DNA from 2 places in the Enterococcus sp. PLH-Efm8 genome. Region 1 is predicted to be linked to the other one. Evidence: a T-box and tRNA genes for the amino acid it is inferred to sense, from the RefSeq annotation. Region 1 holds a T-box; the other holds one or more tRNA genes.
The links. The T-box of region 1 lies ahead of tyrS (tyrosine--tRNA ligase). A T-box ahead of a tRNA ligase gene usually reads a tRNA of that ligase, here a tRNA-Tyr.

Region 1 (12,116 bases):
GTCCATGCGATAGTTGTGGTCAACTGGCACTGGAATCACTTGGTCTAAACCGATACCGATGATGTCGGCAGCTTTTAGCCATGAATAGTGTTTAGTTTGTGGAACCAACCATTTTCCTAATTTTTCTAAATGTTTTCCGCTACGTGCTGAGTGAGCTTTGATTTCGTCGATTTTTTCTGGGACGCTGTCTAACAGATTCATGATTTCTTCTGTTGACAAGTTCATTAATTCCCAATCGCTTTTTCCAGCAACTAGTTCAGGTGTCACTTCTTTCATTGCAAGCGGCAATGATTTGATGTTGCGGGCATACCAAAGTCCTTCTAAGTTTGCTAAAGAACCATCAGCAACGATGTGGCCCCAGCCATCTTTATAGCTCATTAATTTTGCAAATTCCATTCCTACTTCTTCTTCCATTTGGCTTGTTGCAGGAGAAGATTCATAGGCAACGTTATTACCATTCCATAGCATAGCAAAATTGTACGCTAGTAAAGATGGCATCAATGTTTCAGAGTTCATATGACCCCAGTAACGTCCGGCATTATGCCAAGGAACGGAATGGGTACGCATCCGCGCTGAAATTTCTGATAGAACATCCTTTGTTTTATTCACAGTGTGTTCAAAACTAGCACTGCTTTTTTCTTCTGGCGTAATAATAGGCATGTCTTGAGGCATGTAGTTTTGACGCCAGCCTAAATGTTCATCCACCAATTCATTCAACAAAGCTTTATAGATTTGGCCGTTCTCAGCTTTGTCCCCAATGAATAGGGCATTTAGGTTTAGATCTTTCGACAATGATTCACTCATAGTGAAACCCTCCTAAAAAAATATTTAAATTTTGTCGAGCCCTACATTACACCTGTTCTTCTATTCTGTAAACTAAGTTTTGGCCTGATTTTTAATCATATTTTAATATGTATCAATTATCCGAATTGTTCACACTTTTGAAATAATTAAAAAAAACGAGGGAATTTACAAATGTAAACTCCCTCGCAAAGATTGTATTAACGACAACCAGCGTTCTATTTTAGGATGGGTTTCAAAATTGGAATGTTGTAATAGTATTTCCCTTTTTCAAGGTAAAAACTTACTAAATTCTAATCAATTACTTTGGCCAAAAAGTAATTTTTCTTACCTTTTCGAATAACCACAAACTTACCATCGAATTCATCGGATGGATTTATGACAAAATTTAAATCGGTAACGCGGTCACCGTTAATACTTATAGCTCCGTTTGAAACATCTTCACGTGCTTGACGTTTAGATGGTTCAATTTTTGTGGAAACAAGCAGTTCCACGATATTTTCAGGTGTGCTTGAAATTTCAACGTTCGGCATTTTACCGAATCCTTGCGCGATTTCTTCCGCATTTAGTTCTTTAATATTTCCAGAGAACAATGCTTGCGTTATTTTTTGCGCTTCTTTCAAGTCTTCTTCACTATGCACAAATCTTGTAACTTCTTCTGCCAAACGGCGTTGTGCTTCACGTTTCTCAGGTTCTGTCTCTACTTTTTTCGCTAAGTCTTCGATTTCTTCTTGAGACAAGAAAGTAAAGAATTTCAAGTATTTCACTACATCGCGATCATCTTGATTCAACCAGAATTGGTAGAACTCAAATGGTGAAGTTTTCTTCGGATCAAGCCAAACGGCACCGCCTGCAGTTTTTCCGAATTTCGTTCCGTCAGCCTTCAGCATCAATGGGATCGTTAAACCGAACGCTTCTACTTCTGGTCCTTCTAATTTTCGGATTAGGTCTAATCCAGCTGTGATATTTCCCCATTGGTCTGCTCCACCGATTTGCAATTGCACATCGTATGTTTTATGCAGATGCAAAAAGTCGATAGATTGCAGAATTTGGTAAGTAAACTCTGTAAATGAGATTCCTACTTCCAAACGGCTGGCAACGATATCTTTTGCTAACATCGTGTTGATGTTGAAGTTTTTACCGTAGTCTCTCAAAAATTCAAGTAAAGAGATTTTTGACAACCAGTCGTAGTTGTTCACAAATGTGATATTTGCATCTTTACCAAACAATTTTCTCATTTGATTGGAAAGTGCGTCCACGTTATGTTGCACTTGTTCCATCGTTTGCAACACACGTTCTGTTTTGCGGCCGCTTGGGTCGCCGATCGTTCCTGTTCCGCCGCCAATCAGAATATATGGATGATGGCCTGCCAATTGGAATCTTTTCATCATCATAAATGGAATCAAATGTCCGATATGCATCGAATCACCAGTTGGATCAACGCCGCAATAAAGTGAAATGCTCTTTTCTTCAACGAGCTCGCGAAGTCTTTCTTCGTTTGTTTGCTGATTAATGGCGTCGCGCCAAGTTAATTCATCAATAATATTCATTTTACTGACCTCCGTGTAGTTTTTTTATGAAAGCAGGAACCTGCTAGCATGTGTAATTAATTATTTCTTCAGGATAGGATAGGAAATAAAAAAAGTCCCTTGGCATATAAGCCAAGGGACGAAATCTCGCGGTACCACCCAATTTGTATGTCTAGATATCCAACATACCTCTCGAACATTTAACGCTGTCGCGTGGCAATCACTGCCAAAGACTCCTGAAATGTAATTCGCTTTAAAGCATGTACTGGTTTGCAGCGACCACCAGCTTTCTGAAACATTGGCTTTAACAACTACTTCGTTTCGATCTTCGTCTTGTTATTATTAATATGTGTCTATCATAGAGCGCAACTTTTTCTTTGTCAACAGAAAAAGGATATTTTTTTTAAATTCCTCATTTTTTCTTTTTTGAATCCGCTCTAATTCCGAACATTTTATTTTCAATTATTGTTAAAAGAAATAACTTTTTCTGTATTTTTTCTGCAATTTATCGAGAAGTCACTTTACTTTGCCTCTTATTCTTTCTTCGTTACAATAAGGAATGGGACAAGTAAAAAAATGAAAAAGCAAGGGACGAGGTATATGGAAAAAAAGCAAAAAATTATTTTAGGAGCCACTTCTGCTTTAACTATCGTTATTTTAATTCTAAGTTTGTTTTTTGTCATCCGATCATCTACAAAAAAAGAACCAATCATTCCTGAAAAAAAAATAACAGAAAAAGCAAAAGAACCGACAGATGATAAGCAACAACTAGTTACTCAAGCAAAAAATCTGGCTCAAAGCTACGATTATGACCAAGCGATTGCGTTATTGGAAAAAGATAGTAAGAACGGATCTACTGAAACACAACAGCTTCTTCAAACACTAAAAAAGGAGAAAGAACAACTGATCGACTGGTCTGATCCTACTCAGATCTCTCATGTCTTTTTCCACAGCTTGATCGTGGACCCGCAAAAAGCCTTCCACTCTCAACAGGCACAAGGATACAAAGATTATATGGTGACTGTTGAAGAATTCAACCGTTCGATCGAACAACTTTATCAAAATGATTTTGTTTTAGTTAATTTAAATGATTTGATCCAAAAAGACGAACAAGGAAATCTTTCCTTTAACGGGCTTGCGCTACCTGAAGGAAAAAAACCATTGGTTCTTTCACAAGATGATGTCAGCTATTATGAATATATGGATAATTCCGGTTTTCCTAGCCGATTGGTCGTATCAAATAACAATGAAATCAAAAATGTCTATAAAGAGAAAGATAAAGAAGAAATCGGTGACTTTGACATGGTTCCTCTGATCGATGCCTTTGTCAAGAAACATCCTGATTTTTCTTATCGAGGCGCAAAAGGTACCTTGGCCCTGACAGGTTACAACGGAGTTTTAGGTTATCGAACATCAAAATCTCAATATGGAGACAATGAAAAAACAAAAAAAGAGATTAAAGAAGCTAAAAAAGTGGCGGAACAGTTGAAGAAAGACGGCTGGAGCTTTGCTTCCCATACATGGGGTCACTTGAATATGACTCAAGCTTCACTAGAAGATGTAAAAAAAGACAATGAATTGTGGCAGCAAGAAGTTGCACCTATCCTAGGAAAAACAAATATTCTGATTTATCCATTTGGTGCAGACATCAGCGACTGGCAGCCTTATTCAGCAGAAAATCAAAAATTTGCTTACTTGAAGAGTCAAGGTTTCGATATTTTCTGTAATGTCGATGCTTCTACACCAGCTTGGGGACAATTAGGTACGGATTTCTATCGAAATGCTCGGATCAATATCGATGGCATTCGTTTTCAATCTGATTTAGACGGAAAAAATCCTATTCTTGATCCATTCATCAATGTCCATGATGTCTATGACAAAGAAGCACGCGAATCTGCTTGATTTTACGTCATTTATGAACCAAAAAAGCCGAACTGACATTTTATCGTCAGTTTCGGCTTTTTTATGCTTTATTTCTTCTTCGGTGCGATTCCCTTGATCAGGACTTCTGTCCATTCTGCTGTATATGGAAGCAGTTTTGCGTATATCTCCGGCTTAGAAATTCCTTCTACCATTGCTTGAAAATAGAGGATCAAGAACTCATCCGAATATTTCAAATCCACTTTTCCTTCTTTCCGCCCTCGATGGAAAAGATCAAGCATGATACTGAAACTTTCTTGCGTATACGCATCCATCGCGTCAGAAAATTCTTTTTTTTCTTTTTTTGTATAGTATGTCATCAAATCGATATAAAATTGTTTGTTCACTCGATTGAGATAACGGATTTTGTTTTCACTCATGGCAATCAGTGTTTCTTCAAATGGAAGATTTTCCGCAATCAACGCTTTCGCTTCTTGCCCTAAATCATTCATAAATGCAAAAAATACTTCATAAATCAGCCCTTCCTTGCTGCCAAAATATTTAAAAATCGTCGCTTTACTTACCTGAGCGTTCTCAGCTACCTTATCCATTGTCACTCCAGCGGTTCCTATGTCTGTGTTCATCAAGTCAAAAGCTGCTTGTAAAATCTCTTTCTTTTTCTCTTGTGCTCTCTTTTCAAAACCGTTCATTTGTAGAGCCTCCCGTAATTTTAAACTTTTATAATATATATAGTTCAAATTTATTCTGAGGTTTATTATAACTATCTATTGAGAAAGTATCAAGCTAGCAATTCCTTGTTTATGAATTCATTGACAGAAATTTATAAAAAGAATATTATGTACTAAAATAATAAAAAAAGTTTTATAAAAAGGTATAAAACCTTTTTATTAAACTATTTAATCTTGTTTAGTATATATTTTTAGAAAAAGGAGTGGGGTTTTTATGGCAGAAATCGTCAAAGTCACACATTTGAAAAAGAGCTTTGGTCGTTTCGAAGCTTTAAAAGATGTCTCTTTCACCGTACATTCAGGTGAAGTCGTTGGATTTATCGGACCAAATGGTTCTGGAAAATCCACGACGATTCGGACACTTTTAGGGATTATAAAAAAAGACGGCGGAACGGCAACGATTTTTGGGCAAGATGTATGGGAAGATAGTTTATCTATCCATGAACGTCTTTCTTATGTTCCAGGCGATATCTCTTTGTAGGGAAATTTGACTGGAGGAGCGATCATCGATCTCTTCATGAAGCTTCATGGAAAAGGGAGTGCTCAAAAAAAAGATGAACTGATTCAACGTTTCTCTCTTGATCCTAAGAAAAAAGCAAAAAACTATTCAAAAGGAAATCGCCAAAAAGTGGGCTTGATTGCTGCTTTGGCTGTTGATTCGGATCTCTATTTATTTGATGAGCCTACTTCTGGTTTAGATCCTTTGATGGAAACGATTTTCCAAGAAGAAGTTGAAAAATTGAAAGAACAGGGCAAATCCATCCTACTTTCTTCTCATATTCTCAGTGAAGTCGAGCGACTAGCGGATAAAGTCGTGATCATACGCGAAGGAACAGTCGTAGAAGAAGGAACACTCGATGAATTGCGTCATTTGACTCGTTCGACCATCACTATAGAAACAGAAGCAGAGAATAGTCACTTAGCACAATTGAACGGTGTCCATGACTTTGTGCAAAAAGGTCACCTCGCTCAATTTGCTGCTGATAACGAAGCTTTCGATGTGATTTTAGCTGAAGCGTCCAAATTAGGTGTGAAAAAATTTGAATCTATTCCACCGACTCTTGAGGATTTATTCATGAGACATTATGAAGGATGAGGAGGAAGCGAAATGACTGATAAATTTTCACGCTGGTCCACCCTTTTTTCTCAAAACCTTAGCCGTGACTGGAAAAAGATCCTGATATGGCTAGTCGGTGTCACTGCTTTTTCTGGTGGTTTTGTCCCTGCGTTTGAAGAATTGACTTCCGGACAAGGATTAGCTGGATTATACGAAACCTTGCAAAACCCGGCAATGATTGCAATGGTCGGACCAACTCCAGCTTCGAATGCTGCTGAGTATACTTTAGGAGCGATGTATGCAAATGAAATGTTGCTTTTTTGCAGTTTGTTTGCTGCTGTGATCTCTGTTTTACACGTGGTGAGCCAAACGAGAAAAAAAGAAGAACTTGGTCTGATTGAACTTATTCGTTCCTTTCGAGTCGGACGTCAAGCAAACTCTTTAGCTGTCATCGCTGAAAGTATTCTGATCAATTTGCTTTTAGCAATATCGATCAGCTGTACGATGATTTTTTTCCAAGCAGATTCGATCACTGCAGAAGGTGCTTGGCTTTTTGGGCTATCTGTAGGTAGTATGGGGATTTTGGGGAGTGCCGTTGCACTGTTTGCTGCACAACTGATGCCAAGTTCAGCCAGTTCGAATGGTCTGTCTTTAGCGTTTTTAGGTGGACTTTACCTTCTACGAGCAATAACAGATGTAGCTGATTCCTCCCTTTCGATGTGGAATCCTTTAGGCTGGTCTTATTTGACCTATCCATTTACAACTAACAACTGGATTCCTTTGCTTTATTTGTTTTTGTTCAGTCTAATCTTGATAATCAGTTCATTTGTTTTAGAGGAACATCGAGATTTGAACACCGGCTATATCCCCGAACGTGAAGGAAAACCGTATGCTAAACGTTCTCTTTTATCCTTGCGTGGTTTATTATTCTATCTAAATAAAGGGATGACAATCAGTTGGCTTATCACTTTTGGTTTGATGGGGGCGGCATACGGCTCTATCTACGGGAATATGCAACAGTTTTTAGAAAGTAACGACTTAATGAAACAGATGTTTATCCAATCTGGCGTCTCAATTGAAAAAAACTTTACAAGCACGATCATGGTCGTCTTGATTTGTCTAGCTGCTATTTTACCAATTGCTAGCATCAATCGTTTATTTACAGAAGAAACCCACGGACGTATGAATCAGCTGTTCGCAACAAAAATTTCTAGGAACCAACTTTATTGGACCAATATGTTACTAGCTATTCTATTTGCTATATTGGCAATCCTGATTAGTTCTGGTGCACTAGGGCTTTCTGCTTTGGCTTCGATGAAGGATGCGAAAGACATGGATCTATTGATGTTTCTTAAAGCCGGGTTCAATTTCCTGCCTGCCGTTTTAGTGTTTATCGGAATTAGTGGCTTTCTATTCGGATGGCTTCCTCGAATGGGTAAACTTGCTTATATCTACTTAGCTTACTCCTTTGCACTCAATTACTTTGGCGGAATTTTGGATTTACCAGAATGGTTTTCCAAAACAGCTGTCCCTAGCTGGGTTCCACGGATGCCAAACGATTCTTTTGATCTTTCCGTGTTCCTTACGTTATCATGTATCAGCCTTGCACTGTTCGTCCTTGGTTCTATTGGTTATAGGCGAAGAGACTTACTAGAAGGATAATAAAAAAGCATGTACAATTTCATGCTAGCCTCCAAATCTGGGTCAAAAATCCAACATTTGGAGGTCATTTTTTTATTTACAAGTCTTCTAACTGCTCTTTATCAATGATCCAGACTTCTCGATTCTTTCTTTTTACATAACCATTCTCCTCTAATAATTTAAATTTTCTAGATAAAGTTTCGGGGGTCGTACCGATAAATGCAGCAAGTTCTTTCATTTTCATTGGCAGGAAAAAGTGATCCTTCCCTGTCGCTTTAGCTAAGTCAAGCAGATAGACAGCGACTCGTTCTTCTACTTTTTCCATCATCAAAAAAGTTGTCTGCTGCTGTACTTTTGTTAATTTCTCAACGTTGATTGCTAAAAGTTTCAGACTAAGGGCGGGATAATGCAGTAAGAGTTCCGAGAAATCTTTTTGTCTCAATATGCAAATTTCCGTTTTTTCTAGTGCTTCGCCAAATAAAGACTCATTTGGAACGCCTAGCAACTGGCTCTCTCCCTCATATCCGCCCGGCTCTATTACTCGTAAAAGCTGTTCCTTTCCGCTAGCAGATAATTGATACACTTTCATACTGCCGGAGGCCACGATCACTAATTGAGGTTCTCCATTCGGCGCAAGAATCTGTTCTCCTTTTTCCACATAGTGATGTTTGACAAGTGCGTGTACTTTTTCTTGATCTTGCTGTACTAAGTGATTGAACAAAGGAACAAATGAAACACATAAATGATCATGACTCATAATCTCTCCTCCTTCTAAACAGCTATTTCTAATAAAGAAACATAACTTCCCTTATTCCAACTGATAATTTTCTTTTATCATAGCATAAACGTCAAGCGAACCAGATACCAGCAAATAGAGTGGATTTCTTTTTGTCCCTTGCTTTATTTTCCTTCTTTTGAGACCTTAAGTAATTGATTCCTATCAATTTTTTAAATATTTACTTTTTGAATAATCAAAAACAAACCTTCACTCGCAAGCCGAGAGTAAGGTTTGTTTTTCGCATTGCTTATTTCGTGTTGTCTATTGAAATTTTTCCGCACCTAGCTTTTGATATAGTGGTGCTAGTTCTTGTAAGGTTTCAGCGGTTATTTGCTCAACGTGTTCGATTTCTTGCGGATAGAAGAATAGTTTACCCATTTGAAAGGTTCGGTCTCTCATCGCTTTTTTCAACTCTTCTTGTTTCTTTGTATCGGACAAATAGTCAGACAAAGCTAAGTGGTCGTCAAGTTCATGTTCTGGTTGCGGCCATATGTAATAATCCTTGATATCGACTGTTTTGCTCCACTCTTTCAGTATCGCAAGCAACTGGTTATACGCTGCAATGCTACCATATCGTTCTTCGCTTTTATAATGTTGGTACATCAAATAGATTTGGTATTGTTTTTGATTCAACAAAACTGCTAGACAGGCATTCTCGTCTTGACGAGATTCGCTTCGGTACGCGCTCCAAAAATGACTGCGTAAATTCCAGCCATTCGTCCAGCTTTCGATTTTAGGTTTGCTCATGCCGTACATATCAGGCAAAAGTGCAGCTGTCTGGAGCTGAATCTCTTTCCATTTTTGCCAGTGTTCTTTATATTCTTTCTTGATTTGTTCAATCTTATCTGTTGGATGGCTCTCTTTGAGCTGTTTGAATGCGTAGATTGGTCGATCAAACAACTGATAATCTGATTTTCCAAGTTCCATTGTTTCGCCTCTTTCCGTTATCTTTTGTATTCTACCTGAATTTTGCGATATGGACAAATAGAGGTTGTGAAAAAGCTGTTCTGCATCAAGTCATAAGAACAGCCAAACAAAAAACTGCGATGAGCATCACCGCAGTTTTATTGAACTTAAGGTTGATTGATCACATCTAAAAGCGTTGAAAATAAAATGGCACTAGAAGCAGCTCCTGGGTCGATATGTCCGATTGCACGCTCTCCTAGATAGGAAGCTCGTCCTTTTTTAGCTACCAAGACTTTGGTGTGTTCTTTTGCCTGGTCAATGATTTCTTTTGTTAAATTCCCTGCCTTCAATGCCTCTGTGACTGGCAGCCAAACATCTAACATCGTTTTATCGTCAGCTTCTGCCTTTCCTCGGCTTTGAATACCCGCTGTTCCCTGCTCGATCACTTCGCCTAATTTTTCTTGAGAATCAATAGAATCGACCTCTTTTGTCGCTTTCATCATGTTCATGAATGCAGATCCGTATAACGGACCAGAAGCCCCACCGACTTTCGATATCATCGCCATAGAGAATACTTTGAATGTATCGCTGATTGTTTCAGGATGATCGGCTTGAAAAGCTTCTTCATAAGCTGAAACCCCTCTTCCCATGTTATTTCCATGGTCTCCATCGCCAATCGGGGTATCTAGATCACTGAGATATTGTTTGTTCTGATTGATTGCCTCTGCAAATTGCGTGAGCCATTCTTGGATTTCTTGAACGGTTAGTTTCATATTATCACCCTTTTATCTTGAGATTTTTTACCATGAAATCGTCTGTACATTGCTTTCTAAAGAATCTTTCCATTGTGTCTCCGTCAAGTCGATCAGTGTTAGAGAAAGACCTTGCATATCTAGTGAGGTCATAAAATTACCGACTTTTCGGAAAACTACATTGACGCCTCTTTCTTCCAACAGAGCTAAAACATCATTCATGAACACGAACTGTTCCATCAAAGGCGTCCCGCCCATTCCGTTGACTAGTACACCTGCTTCTTTTGGTAAATTCGAGTAATCATCTAAAATCTTAGTAACAAGTTCCTTTGCCAGTACTTTAGAAGGCTGCATCTTTTCTCGACGATAGCCTGGCTCACCGTGGATACCAACACCATACTCGATCTCATCTTCTCCTAGTTCGAATCCTGGTTTCCCTACTTCTGGTACAGTTGCTGCTCGAAGCGCTAGACCGATCGTCTTAGTTGCCTGTACGACCTTTTCTCCCAGTTCTTTCAACTCAGCTAGGGAAGCACCGTTTCTTGCTGCATCGCCCACGATTTTGTGTACAAGGACAGTACCTGCAACTCCGCGTTTTCCAGCAGTATACGTACTATTTTCAACGGCGATATCATCATCTACGATCACACTTTCTACTTCAATATCGTCCATAGCAGCTAATTCCTTTGCCATATCGAAGTTCAATGCATCCCCTGTATAATTCTTAACGATCAGCAAAACTCCTTTTCCACTATCCGCTTCCTTAATAGCCGTCTGAATCTGATCTGGAGTTGGAGAAGTAAACACATCACCAAGCACCGCTGCACTTAACATCCCTTCCCCTACAAACCCGGCATGGGATGGTTCATGTCCGCTTCCTCCACCAGAAACCAAACCAACTTGTTCCGCTTTCTGATTCTTGGCTACAACACGGGAAGATTCTACACGATGAACAAGTTCTGGATAGCTTTTTACTAATCCTTCCAGCATTTCTTCGACAATATTGCTTGGATCATTCATGATTTTTTTCAATTTATTCCCATCCTTTCTTTCCGGCATTTTGTGCTTCTGTTAAGATTTGCTGAGTATCATCTGTTATACCGGCAGTGATGGCTGCTGCAAAAGCTCCTTCCACTAAAGGCGCATCCACCAGATGATAACGTTGCTGCTGCTCTTCTTCCAACATGTCTTTTGCCAGTTCCGAGTTCAATACCGCGCTACCGATATCCGCAAAAACAAAATAACTAGCTGCATCGCTTGATTCATTGACTGCTTCTACGATTTTCATCGGGTCTGATCCGATCTCGCCATTTATTCCGCCGAGAGAAAAAATTTGCACCTCTTCGGATTTTTGCATCTGCTCAATCATTTCTTTAATACCATCTGTTACTTTTTGACTATGAGAAATAAGCAAAATACTTTTTTTCACAAGAATCTTCCTTTCTTTTACATAGTTGCTAACGATTGGTTTCGCTTTCATTAATGAACAATTCAAGTATATAATAAATTTCTAATTTTGGGAAAATATGTGTAGTGCTTCTTGAAGTTTGTTATACTTTAATTAAAAGAGAGGAGTGATCGAATGATTACAACAACAACGAACAGTGTAGAGGGAAAAGCCGTAGTAGCTTATAAAGGGATCGTTTTTGGTGAGGTCATTACTGGGATCCATGCATTTAAAGACTTGGAGGCGGGGTTGCGAAATATCTTTGGCGGCCGCTCAAAAAGCTATGAAAACGAACTAATGGGTGCAAGAGAAGAAGCACTTGCCGAAATGGCCGAACGTGCAAAAGCATTAGGAGCTGATGCGATCATTGGCGTAAAAATGGACTATGAAGTATTAGGCAGCGACAATGGCATGCTGATGGTCACATGTAGTGGAACAGCTGTCTCCACGAGATAAGTAGGGGACATCTGTTTTAATAACGGCTCTATAATTTATGGGACTGATGAATCAGAATTGATTCTTCAGCCCCATTTTCATTTTAGGTATTAAAAAACATATCGTTCTCTAGTATGATTAAATCACCACAAAATAAACAA
Region 2 (12,116 bases), 1.1 Mb from region 1:
ATATCTGATAATAACTCAGATGTTTCAACCGCAACAGTTCCGACTAACACAGGTTGACCTTTGCGGTAGCGATCTTTGATATCTTGCACGACAGCGTGGAACTTGCTTTGTAATGTTGGGTAAAGCAAATCTGGACGATCATCACGGATAACCGGACGATTTGTCGGAATCTGGTATACTTGGATGTTATAAATTTCTCTGAATTCTTCTTCTTCTGTTTTAGCTGTACCAGTCATTCCCGCAAGTTTCTTGTACATACGGAAATAGTTCTGGAAAGTGATCGTCGCCATGGTTTTCGTTTCGTCTTCGATCTCTACGCCTTCTTTAGCTTCGATTGCTTGGTGAAGTCCATCTGAATAACGGCGTCCATCCATGATCCGACCAGTGAACTGGTCAACAATCAGTACTTTTCCGTCTTGGACAACATAATCGATATCTAAAAGCATGATATAGTTGGCTCTCAATGCTTGATCCAAGTGATGGGTCAATGCAGTATTTTCAATGTCGTATAAGTTATCCAAACCGAATGTTTCTTCTGCTTTTTCGATCCCTGCTTCGGTTAAACTGATTGTTTTTGATTGTACATCGATTTTATAATCTTCTTCTTCTTTCAAACGTTTCACGAAGTTGTCTGCTCTTGTATATAAAGCTGTGGATTTTTCTGCTTGCCCTGAAATGATCAGCGGCGTTCTCGCTTCATCAATCAAGATTGAGTCAACTTCATCGACAATGGCATAATTCAGCGGACGTTGTACCATTTGATGGCGGTAAACGACCATATTGTCTCTCAAGTAGTCAAATCCTAATTCATTATTCGTACTATAAGTGATATCACAATTATAAGCCTCGCGTTTTTCATCCGAAGATTTTGAGTTGATATTCAACCCCACTGTTAATCCTAAGAAATTATAAAGTTCGCCCATTTCCGTCGAGTCACGGGTTGCTAAATATTCATTGACGGTAACTACGTGTACCCCTTCGCCAGTCAGAGCATTTAGATATACTGGCATCGTTGCGGTCAAGGTTTTACCTTCACCAGTACGCATTTCAGGGATATTTCCATCGTGAAGCACGATTCCACCCATCAATTGTACGTGGTATGGATATAAACCTAATACACGTTTTGCTGCTTCTCGGACGACTGCAAAAGCTTCCGGAAGTAATTGATCTAATGTTTCTCCTTTTTGGTATCTGCCCTTGAATTCAGCAGTTTTTGCCTGTAATTGTTCATCAGTTAATGCTGCCATTTGGTCAGCGTATGCTTCAACTTTTTTTGCAATGCTATCTAAACGTTTTAGTTCTTTCTTATCGTTTTCGATAAGTGAACGAATCAAATTGGCCATGCGTTGTGTAATCTCCTTTTCCTTCTGTGTATTATCCAGACTATGTAGACTTTACTTTTCATTTTATCATTAGTTATAGATAATTGAAATATCTTAAGCGTATTAAAGTAAGAACTTCATAATTTATTCATATTTCATCTAAAAGAGGAGGAAACTCAAAAAAACTTGCGGCAGCTGTCAGTAGCTGCTGCAAGTTTTCGTTGTTATTTAAGTAAGGCTGATCAGTCTGTTTCAATCAGTCCGTATTTTCCATCTTTACGGCGGTAAACGATACTTGTACCATTTGTTTCTGCATCTTCAAAAATAAAGAAGTTATGTCCCAGCATGTTCATTTGCAAGACTGCTTCTTCACTATCCATTGGTTTCAATGAAAGGCGTTTCGTACGTACGATATCTAATTCAGAATCATTTTCGTTTTCGTCCTCTTCATTGAATAAAGCAGCAGCATTTGCAGTATTCATGCCCGTTTCACGGGATTTACGATTAATTTTTGTTTTGAATTTGCGGATTTGGCGTTCCAATTTGTCAACAACCAAATCGATACTTGCGTATAAATCTGGAGAAGTTTCTTCGGCACGTAATACAAGATAAGGTAATGGGATCGTTACTTCCACTTTTGCTGTTTTTTCTGTATAAACTTTTAAGTTCACATGCGCCGTTGCATCGGGTGCGTCACTGAAATAGCGTTCTAGTTTGCCTACTTTTTTCTCAACGTAGTCGCGAATCGCTTCAGTTACTTCGATATTTTCGCCGCGTACATTATATCTAAACATAAAAATTACCCCTTTCGTCTACCACAATCAAGAAGGAGAAGGACCACTCTTTCCCTCTTCTTAATTCTATTATATCGAACTCTAGGTTATTTGCAAATTAAATCGCTATCAAATTTCCACATCTAATTCATCTCGCCAAAGAAATAGTTCGGATGATTTTCGGCTGTGCGATCTGCAAACAATCTGCTGCGTGGAAAAGAGTCTGTCCTGTTGTATAGACATCATCAATAATCAATATTTTTTTATTTTGTATCTTAGAAAAGGTGACTGCAAGTTCAAAAGGTTGAGGCATCTCCAATCTTTCCTTTCGCGTGTTTTTTGCTTGAGCCAGCAGATGCTTCTCTCTTTTGAGTAGCATCTGAAAAGGAATTCTTGCTGCTTTCAACATCTCGCTTACTTGATTGAATCCTCTTTCTGTTCGCCTTTTTTCAGATAAAGGTATTGGACAATAGATGTATGTCGGGTATTCTTTTTTTATCTGCGTCCATTTATATGCAAAGGTGCCTGCTAGTCGGATATCTCCCATAAACTTGTATTGATTGAGCCAGGCCTTCATATTTTCATCGTACACAAAAAAGGCACGGTGCTGAAAATCATAGGTCGGATATTTCTTCTTCCATTCTTGACAGTCACTGCAGTAAACGGGGATAGAATTTACTTTCTTTTTCGTACTCTCTAGATTGAAATGGATTGGTTTTTGACAGCCAGAACAGCCTCTTGTTTCCAATAAATGAAATTGTGCGCGACAAACTGAACAAGTCTGAGGTAATCTGTATTTCGAAACACCAATAATCTCGCTGAATGTTAAATTTTGGACGATATCTTTACTGCAGCAACTGCACCTCACAGTATCTTCTTCCCTTCTTCATTCATTTCTTTGATTTCCTGACAAGCTTTTCGAATAGCTGCAGTTTTTTCTTCATAGAAAAAATATACTTGACTGTTCGTATAAGGCCCTTTACGATCGGCTCTTCCTGCGATTTGTACCAAAGAAGATTTAGTAAAAACCGGATGATCCGCTCCTAAAACGATAACGGATATTCTTTCAAATGTGACTCCACGTTCAAGGATCATCGTGGTTAACAGTATGTCATATTTTGCTTCTCGCATTTTCTGGACTTTTTCCGCCCGCTGATTGTCTCTTGAAGAAACATCTGTGATCTCATATCTCGGAAGAGCCTCTTGAAGTGTGGCTTTCAAACGATGCATCATCGTGATACTTGGACAAAATAAAAGGATATGGTTTTCTTTAATTAATTGATGAATGATCCGCACCAAAGATTTTATCTTCTTCTTGTTCTTGCATTTTTGTCGCCAATTATTCATGAAAACCAAGACGGGTTCAGGAAGCAAACGCCGATGAAAGCGTAAAGCAAGTTTGTGGATGTCAAACGTCTGCTTGATCTCCTTTAGTAACTTTTTATCAGGTGTGGCACTTAAGTAGATGAATCGTCCGTCTGGTTTAATCGCTGTTTGCACAGCATGAGCTAATCCTGCATCCCCGTTATAAGGAAACGCATCGATCTCATCGATCACTATTAAATCAAAGGACCGATAAAAACGGTATAGCTGATGAATCGTACAGATAACAAAAGAAGTAAAGGTATAAGCCGTTGCTGTATTCCCATGGAGCAACGTGATTTTTTCTTCTGGAAAAACATAACGATAGCGTAAAAACAATTCATTACAAACATCGACTCGCGGTGTACAAATCGCTACTCTTCCTCCAGCTTTTAAAGTTTCCACTAAAATAGGATAAAGCATCTCTGTTTTCCCTGCACCTGTTACAGCCCAAATAAGATGATGTCTTTTTTCTGAATGGCAAAGTATTCTCTTTGAGATTTCCGTTTGTTTTTCAGTAAGCTGTCCTGTCCAAAAAAAAGACGACTTCTCGAGGTTTTGCTTCAGGCTGATCAAACAAATATAAATCTTGTTGAGTGTCGCATCGCCCTAAATATAGACAATGTGTACAAAAATAACCGTAATCTGCAAGCTGTCCATCAATGACGGACGTTCTCATTCCACAGCGATGACAAAGAATCCAGTTGCTCAAACGTTCCACTGCTGCGATCTTCTCATAATTTGGTAAATTTACCTCCTCACAGTCTATTGCTTTAATATCTCTCGTCAGAAGCCTTCTACCCCAAAAATGATTCATATTATTCGCCCTAAAAAAATATACGAAAAAACAAGCGATCTATTTTTTGGATCGCTTGTTCGATAGTTATACTGTTCTATTTATTCACCTATGAGCGTGATTGCTTGATCTAACACTTTTTCGCCATTCATCATACCATAATCAGCCATATTGATGACATCTAAAGGAATGCCTTTTGGTTCCAGACGTTTCTCAAAATCAGCTTTCATAAAGCGAACTTGTGGGCCTAATAACAACACATCCACGTCTTTATTTGCAAGATTGTTATCTGCGTCAGAAGCGGACACAGCGAAAATATCAGAGTCGATTCCTTTTGCTTCAGCAGCTTTTTGCATTTTTGTTACTAGTAAACTTGTGCTCATACCAGCCGAACATACAAGCATGATTGTTTTTTTAGCCATACTTTTCTCTCCTTTTTAAAACAAACTACGCAAACGTTTTCTTCGCGTCTGTTACTCTATTATATAAAAAGAAAGAAATTTGTCAACGTTTTCTAAACGCGGTTTATTTAATCAAATAGCCAACTAGATTTCACTAATTTATTGAACACGACATATTCTTTGTCCAAATTGATGACAACTACTTCATAGCCTGCATTTATCCAGCCATAGGCACCTTTTTCAGGGTGTTTATAATCATTTGCCCACCAATCTGTACTTTCCCTTGCTGTTTTGGGAAGTCCGTTACTGGGAAACAGCAGTTCGTCAAATTGGGTAAAGGTCAACGTTACTTGAGAGCCGCCATTGTTCTTCAAATAATGCGTAATTGCATCGTACTTTTTCATTCGTTCCTGCATCCCCAGATCCACCTGCCTTTGTCTTTATTATCGCATACTACAGCAATTGCGCAACCGTTACAGTGTTGAAACAACCTAGAACTTTATTTATACTGAATAAAGAAAATGAAAAAAGAGGTGACAAGATGATCGAGCGCTATCGTACAATAAAAGAAAATGGACAAAGTGAGATCGAGATCAAAAAATCACGCTTTATCTGTTCTCTTAGACGAATAGAATCAGAGGACGAAGCAAAAAGTTTCATTCAAGAAATAAAAAAAGAACATTGGAAAGCGAACCATAACTGCAGCGCCTTCATCATTGGAGAAAAAAATGAAATCCAGCGAAGCAGCGATGATGGAGAACCAAGTGGAACGGCGGGCATACCGATGTTGGAAGTCCTCAAAAAAAATCAACTGATCAATGTAGCTGCAGTAGTCACTCGATATTTTGGAGGAACGAAACTCGGCACAGGCGGATTAATACGAGCATACACTCATGCGGTCTCTCAAGCATTGTCTGACATTGGAATCGTAGAAGGTACCTTGCAACAGGAGATCTCTGTGATGATCACGTATCCGCAACTAGGAAAATTACAGAATTATCTTGAACTCCAACATTTTTTTATAAAAGAAATCCAATATACTGATCAAGTTAGCGTCATCTGTGCTGTAGATGAAAAAAGTGCTGACCACTTTAAAGAATCCATCATTGAGCTGCTGAACGGACAAGTCCAATTTGAAGAGGGTCCTGTTTCTTATCACGAGCAACTGGTAACTGATCATATATAAAAACAGGTGATTCTGATTCTCTTTTATTTCTAATACGGAATCAGGGATCACCTGTTTTTTATTTTTCCAAATAAAACTCAAAACGATTTCCTACGTATTGCGTACGCACATACTCAAACGGCGTACCGTCTTCAAAATAAGAAATCTGGCGCAAACGAAGAACTGCATCTCCTCGTTTTACCTCTAAATAGTCAGCAATTTTCTCAGAAGCCAACACAGCAGTAATCGTTTGATTCGCTGGACCGATCTTTTTCCCGCCTTTTTCTTCTAGCGTGCGATACAACGATTCAGTAATCTCTGCTTTGCTGTAGCCATCGATCAGCTTTTGTGGCACACTGGCAACTTCAAAACAAATAGGGACATCATCTGCGAAACGAATACGTTCCATTCGCAAGATCGTGTCATCTTTACTCAAGTTTAGTTTTTCCATTTCACTTGAGCTTGGCGAAGTCAAGAAATAAGAGATTGTCCGACTAGACGGTACTCGATTTTGTGATTCCATAATTTCTGTAAAACTTGTTGCACCAGACATTTTTTCTTGTACTTTTTCTCGTGCAACATATGTACCCGAACCGATCTTTCTTTCTAAGATTCCTTCATCTGCCAAGTTTTGAATTGCTTGTCTCAACGTCATACGGCTGACATTGAATTTCACTGCTAATTCTCTTTCTGAAGGAAGACGGTCTCCGACTTTCCATATACCTTGTTCGATTTCATTTTTTAATTGGTCATGAATCTGTATATATACAGGTAATTGATTCGACATAACGTACACCCGTCCTTTCGTTTCTTCTATTATAACTGGTATATACCTGATTCACAACTGAAAAAGATAAAGGTTTCTATCCATCAACAGAGGATTTAGACACACATCGTTCTTCCTACTCCTATTGTCAGAAACAATTTTTTAGATATGTCCAACCTAGAAAATAACAAAAGACCCTAAAATCGATGAAAATGCCGACTTATGGATCTTTTGTTATTATTAGCGGTTTTTAGCCATCCATTTTTTTGTATGATTCGTTGGGCGTTTTGATTTTACCCGGACCGCTTTTCCGCCTTTTTTCGGAATATTCACTTCAATATTGTATTTTTCTGATTTGACCAAATCATATAACTTTTCAGCTGCTTCGTCTACTTTTTCTTTCCATTTCATGTGGATCCCTCCAATTCTTGTAGTTAACTTAACTCTATCTTAAATCAGCAGAATCTTCAAGGAACAAGGTAGCAAAGCAAAAAAAAGAGCTCTCGAACTAACGAGAGCTTACGATTGTGGTATACTGGGGTAGCTGGATTCGAACCAACGCATGAGGGAGTCAAAGTCCCTTGCCTTACCGCTTGGCTATACCCCAATGAAATGGAGGAGAGTGGATTCGAACCACTGAACCCTAAGGAACGGATTTACAGTCCGTCGCGTTTAGCCACTTCGCTACTCCTCCGAAAGGTTTGTATCAACCTGACTTAGTTATAATACCTAATTTTCCAGATTTTTGCAACCCTTTATTGAAAGTTTTTTTGATATTTTTTTATTCGTGCAGATTCCAGTGTCGAATCACTGTTTCTATCGCATTTTCAAGACTTTTTTCTTTTCCAAAATCTTCTTCACCAAAGAAAATTTCATATTCTTTTGGTCCATAGGCTAAGATCTCACCAATCATTTTTTTCCCTATAAATAACTGAGTGACTTCATAATTCTTACCTTTGATATCTTTTTTCACTTCTTCTATACGCACTTCAATATCTTTATTTTTTTTTGACATCATTTTCACCTCTCAGATATTTTATCATACTGCAGCAAATAAAACATTCCTTAGGTAAAAATCTCCTATTCATTTCATTCACTTCTTTTATGCAAGCTGCACCTTCTCTAAAGCTCTTAATTCTCCCCTTGACGTACAGCGAGATAGTTTGCTGCTGCACCTACAAGATTAGCATCGTTTCTGTATTCACATAATAAAATCTGCGGTTCGAAATCATGCAGATCGAATTGTTCTGTCAGCTTCTTCATTCGGCTTTTGATCTCATCAATGAGCCCTTCTTTTGCAGAAACCCCGCCGCCTAATACGATCACTTCTGGATCAAACGAAAATTGAATACTGAATAATCCCTTTGTAAGATACGTATAAAAACTCTCAACTTCTTCTTTTGCTATTGCATCTCCAGTTTCTGCTAATTCAAAGACATCTTTTCCGGTATAAGCATTTTTATCGAGACCTTTGCGTTCACAATAACGCCAAGCCATCTGTACCGCTGTACCAAGTTTACTGAATGTCTTATCGCCATTTAAGAACATCAACCCAAATTCTCCACCGTAAAGATGTGCCCCTTTATTGATTTGTCCTTTCGTGAACAACGCCCCGCCAATCCCAGTTCCTGCCACAACAAAAGCAACATCTTGATAATCGCGGGCAGCACCTTCATAAAATTCAGCCATTCCGGCACAGTTGGCGTCATTTTCAATCGTTACTGGAAGTTGAAACAGAGTTTCCAAATCTCGGAAAATATTAAATCCATGAATATAAGGAATCGCACTGATTCCCTCAATCACCTGTTTCTCATTATTCACTACTCCAGGAGAGCTGATTCCAATTCCTTCGACTTCAAAAGAAACGAGTATTTTTTTATAAACTTGAAATAATTGCGCTTTCATTTCTTCCCAAGATTCAGGCGTTGCAAATTGTCCCTTACCTTTAATCTCTTTGCCATCCCAACAACCATATTTGACAGCCGATCCACCAAAATCAAAAACTAATATTCCCATAAAAATATTCTCCTTTTTGTTTGCTAAAGCTATTGTAATGTATCTATTTAGCATTTGAAAGCATTTTCTTGAATTGAAATTTTATTAGTTAAAGCTATTTTTAGGTAAGTGAATTGCTAAAATCACTTGATCCCTTAATTGATCTCCATTTTCAAAAATGGGCTCAGAGTAATGATGGATAAAATAGTCTTTGACTCGACCAATCTCCACATAGCCCATTTTTTGATAGAGATGTAACGCCGCACTGCTAGTACTGCCGGTTCGTATGATGATCTGAGTTTGACTGGAAGCGAGTTGTGAAAGCTTCTGAAAAGCTGTCTCAAGTAATTTTCCGCCAATCCCCTTTCCTTGATACGTTGGGGTTACTGCTACATTGACGATTTCGTATTCTTTTTCCCTTGCCACATAGATCAGTACACCTATTGTTTTTTCTTTTTCTTTCCATATCCAGCCACTCCCTCTGGAAACATATACTTGAACTTTTTCTTTATCAGGATCTGCATCTAATAACAAGGACCATGGTAAATCTTTCTTGTTTAGTTCTTCGATCATTTTTTGTCCCCCATATAAGTAGTTGCGGAGTTGTTACTTTGACAATAAATTTCCTCTTTTTCTTTATCGCTCAGTGCTAGCCGTATTTTTCACAACCTTTTTTTTGACGGTGTTCAAAATCCAACACTTCGGCAATAACTCACAATTTTGCAAAATATAAGAAGCTATTTTCCAAATTGTTTCTTTATCGCTCAGTGCTACCCGTATTTTTCACAACCTTTTTATAATCTGGTTCTTTTTTATCTTTCTTATTTCGCGTTAATCGGAATGTCAATGGTACATAATCGATACCGCCTTTGACAAAAGGATGACAGCGTAAGATCCGTGCAGTCCCCATTACCGTCCCTTTTAGCGCGCCATGGGTTTGAATTGCTTTTATCATATAATTGGAACAGGTTGGGTAATAACGGCAGCTAGGTGGAAATGCAGGCGAAATAAAGCGCTGATATCCTCTAACTAAATAAATCAATATCTTCTTCATCAATTAGATTCCTTCTTTTCTTTTACTAAAAAAAGGGATCGCGACTAACGTCAACGTTCCCTTCTGTTTTCTTTTATCATGTTCTGCTTCATGGCTCACTTCATATCGACTAGAACCACTGTGATTCTTATTTATCAATGAAAAAAGTCTCGAATATGAATCCACAAACTTGGCTGAAATACTTTAAATGGATTGCCGCCACCGATGACACCATATCCGATCATCGTTCCGGCCACAAAAAGAAGGATAAGCAATAAGATCACCATTAAAATCTTTATCAAAGTTAATAAGATATATCGTTGGTTACTCATTCAGCCACTTCCTTAAGCAATCGTTTGTGCTGTTTTTTCAGCAGAAGTTTGATCCATGTCTACACGTTCAACGTCTGCACCTAATTGCTGTAGTTTGATATGGAAATTATAATATCCACGGTCTAGATAATTCAAGTTACGCACACGTGTGATTCCATTTGCTTTCAAGCCAGCTAAAACTAATGCTGCTGCTGCCCGCAAGTCTGTTGCATATACTTCTGCACCTTGCAATTCATGGTTTCCATCCATGATTGCTACATTTCCGTCGATTTTGACATGAGCGTTCATACGGCGCATCTCTTCTAAATGTTGGAAACGATTTTCAAACACTGTTTCAGTCACTACACTTGTACCTTCTGCAACTAATTGGATAGCTGTCATTTGAGCTTGCATATCTGTAGGGAAACCAGGATGAGGCATCGTTTTTACATCTGTAGGTAAGATATGTTTTGGTCCGATGACACGGACTCCGCCTTCTTCTTCAATGATTTCTGCACCCATTTCGATCAATTTAGAAATCAATGGGCGGTTATGTTCAGAGATAGCATCTGCAATCAGCACATTGCCTTGTGTCATTGCAGCAGCAACCATAAAGGTACCTGCTTCGATACGATCTTGTACGATTGAGTGGTTGACTGCATGTAAATGATCCACGCCTTCAATACGCATTGTTTCAGTACCAGCTCCATAGACTTGAGCGCCCATTTTATTCAAAATGTTTGCTAAATCAACGATTTCTGGTTCGCGAGCTACGTTTTCAATGATGGTTGTTCCTTTTGCTTTTACGGCAGCCATCATGATATTTTGAGTAGCACCTACACTAGGGAAATCTAAATAAATCGTGTTACCGATCAATTCATCCGCAATTGCTTCGATATAGCCGTTTTTTTGAATAATTTTTGCTCCTAAAGCTTGAAATCCTTTTAAATGCAAATCGATTGGTCGTTTACCAATCGCACATCCACCAGGCATAGCTACTTTTGCATGTCCATTTCTGGCAAGTAGCGGACCCATCACAACGATTGAAGCACGCATTTGACTAACATACTCATAAGGCGCTTCGATTTCTAATTGTCTTGAAGCGTCGATTGTTACTTGATTCTTTTGTTCATCAAAATCTACATCTACGTTTAAGTGACGAATCACTTGATTCATAGTGAAGACATCAGAAAGAATCGGAACGTTGTCTAATGTCGTAATACCTTCTTCTGCTAACAAACTAGCAGCTAAAATAGGCAAAACAGCATTTTTAGCTCCTTCAATTCTTACTGTTCCATTTAATTGATTGCCACCTCTTACGATGATCTCTTCCATGTTGTTCCCTCCAAAAAATTCCAATGAGCATACACTTACTCAAAATCTTTTCTATTATAACATCCTTGCTTTTAAAATAGTACCTTTTTTTAAAATTTACAGGCTAACGAAAAGATTTCGGCATAAAGCGATAACTTCTAAGAAAAAATTACTTGCAGTGTACCCTAAAAAAATTGAAAAAAGTACGATTGCCATTCTAATTTGCGTATTATGCATTGGTCTGAAAAAAGTTTCAATGCGTAACGAACGTAAAGACCAGAAGGCTAAGTAGATAAACGCCAAATGACTCACGATTCGAAGCACCGCATCAATTCCGTATACTTGCATAATGACGTCCTTTCTAACGATTGTTTTATAATAACTAATAAAATGATAATACCATAAAATGTATAAAAGGAAAAACAAGTATACTTAAAAATATAGGAATCCCCTTACATTTTTTAGGAAATAAATGCTAAAAATATGCAAAAAAAGGGACTGAGACAAAAGTCTTGTCGCAGTCCCTTATTCCAAATAAAGGCTCTATACTTTTTGATGTTGGTGAACTTCACCAACATCTTTTTTGTATAAAAAAATATAGAAAAGACACCCTGAAATCCTTTAGAATTAATTTGGCTACCAATTCATAGGAGGATTCAAGATGTCTCATACTCAGCTTATCAAAGATACCCTAAATATTCTAGACCTAAATATCTATTTCGAGGAAAATTGTTTAACTAAAGAAAAATACAAAGGGCAAATTTGCTTGATTTACAAAGGAACTCTTCTGTACAAGCCAGAAGAGTGTTCCCATTGTCTTTGTGTCGTCCCCTCTAGGATCATTCGTTGGGGGACGACAACCGTTCGGTTGTTACTGA

Region 2: it has a tRNA-Tyr gene. The T-box ahead of tyrS (tyrosine--tRNA ligase) is inferred to sense a tRNA for this amino acid. The anticodon was not compared.

What each region holds. Positions count from the first base shown of each region.
Region 1 covers NZ_CP172568.1:329,016-341,131, reverse strand. The annotation lists gene tdc (tyrosine decarboxylase) at 1-804, opposite strand, end outside; gene tyrS (tyrosine--tRNA ligase) at 1,095-2,351, opposite strand; T-box leader at 2,463-2,668, opposite strand; gene ACIFUW_RS01670 (polysaccharide deacetylase family protein) at 2,931-4,232, shown strand; gene ACIFUW_RS01665 (TetR/AcrR family transcriptional regulator) at 4,301-4,900, opposite strand; partial or broken gene ACIFUW_RS01660 (ABC transporter ATP-binding protein) at 5,154-6,035, shown strand; gene ACIFUW_RS01655 (ABC transporter permease) at 6,048-7,658, shown strand; gene ACIFUW_RS01650 (Crp/Fnr family transcriptional regulator) at 7,735-8,394, opposite strand; gene ACIFUW_RS01645 (glucose-6-phosphate 1-dehydrogenase family protein) at 8,677-9,342, opposite strand; gene dhaL (dihydroxyacetone kinase subunit DhaL) at 9,489-10,094, opposite strand; gene dhaK (dihydroxyacetone kinase subunit DhaK) at 10,122-11,132, opposite strand; gene dhaM (dihydroxyacetone kinase phosphoryl donor subunit DhaM) at 11,107-11,502, opposite strand; gene ACIFUW_RS01625 (heavy metal-binding domain-containing protein) at 11,656-11,976, shown strand.
Region 2 covers NZ_CP172568.1:2,023,858-2,035,973, forward strand. The annotation lists gene secA (preprotein translocase subunit SecA) at 1-1,343, opposite strand, end outside; gene hpf (ribosome hibernation-promoting factor, HPF/YfiA family) at 1,565-2,116, opposite strand; gene ACIFUW_RS10025 (ComF family protein) at 2,244-2,963, opposite strand; partial or broken gene ACIFUW_RS10030 (DEAD/DEAH box helicase family protein) at 2,960-4,274, opposite strand; gene ACIFUW_RS10035 (PTS sugar transporter subunit IIB) at 4,355-4,675, opposite strand; gene ACIFUW_RS10040 (DUF7662 domain-containing protein) at 4,783-5,070, opposite strand; gene ACIFUW_RS10045 (YigZ family protein) at 5,196-5,840, shown strand; gene ACIFUW_RS10050 (GntR family transcriptional regulator) at 5,899-6,606, opposite strand; gene ACIFUW_RS10055 (hypothetical protein) at 6,826-6,996, opposite strand; tRNA gene ACIFUW_RS10060 (tRNA-Gln) at 7,121-7,192, opposite strand; tRNA gene ACIFUW_RS10065 (tRNA-Tyr) at 7,199-7,279, opposite strand; gene ACIFUW_RS10070 (DUF2969 domain-containing protein) at 7,367-7,603, opposite strand; gene ACIFUW_RS10075 (ROK family protein) at 7,717-8,601, opposite strand; gene ACIFUW_RS10080 (GNAT family N-acetyltransferase) at 8,686-9,153, opposite strand; gene yidD (membrane protein insertion efficiency factor YidD) at 9,338-9,634, opposite strand; gene ACIFUW_RS10090 (DNA-directed RNA polymerase subunit beta) at 9,769-9,945, opposite strand; gene murA (UDP-N-acetylglucosamine 1-carboxyvinyltransferase) at 9,958-11,259, opposite strand; gene ACIFUW_RS10100 (DUF1146 family protein) at 11,356-11,586, opposite strand; gene ACIFUW_RS10105 (ISL3 family transposase) at 11,900-12,116, shown strand, end outside.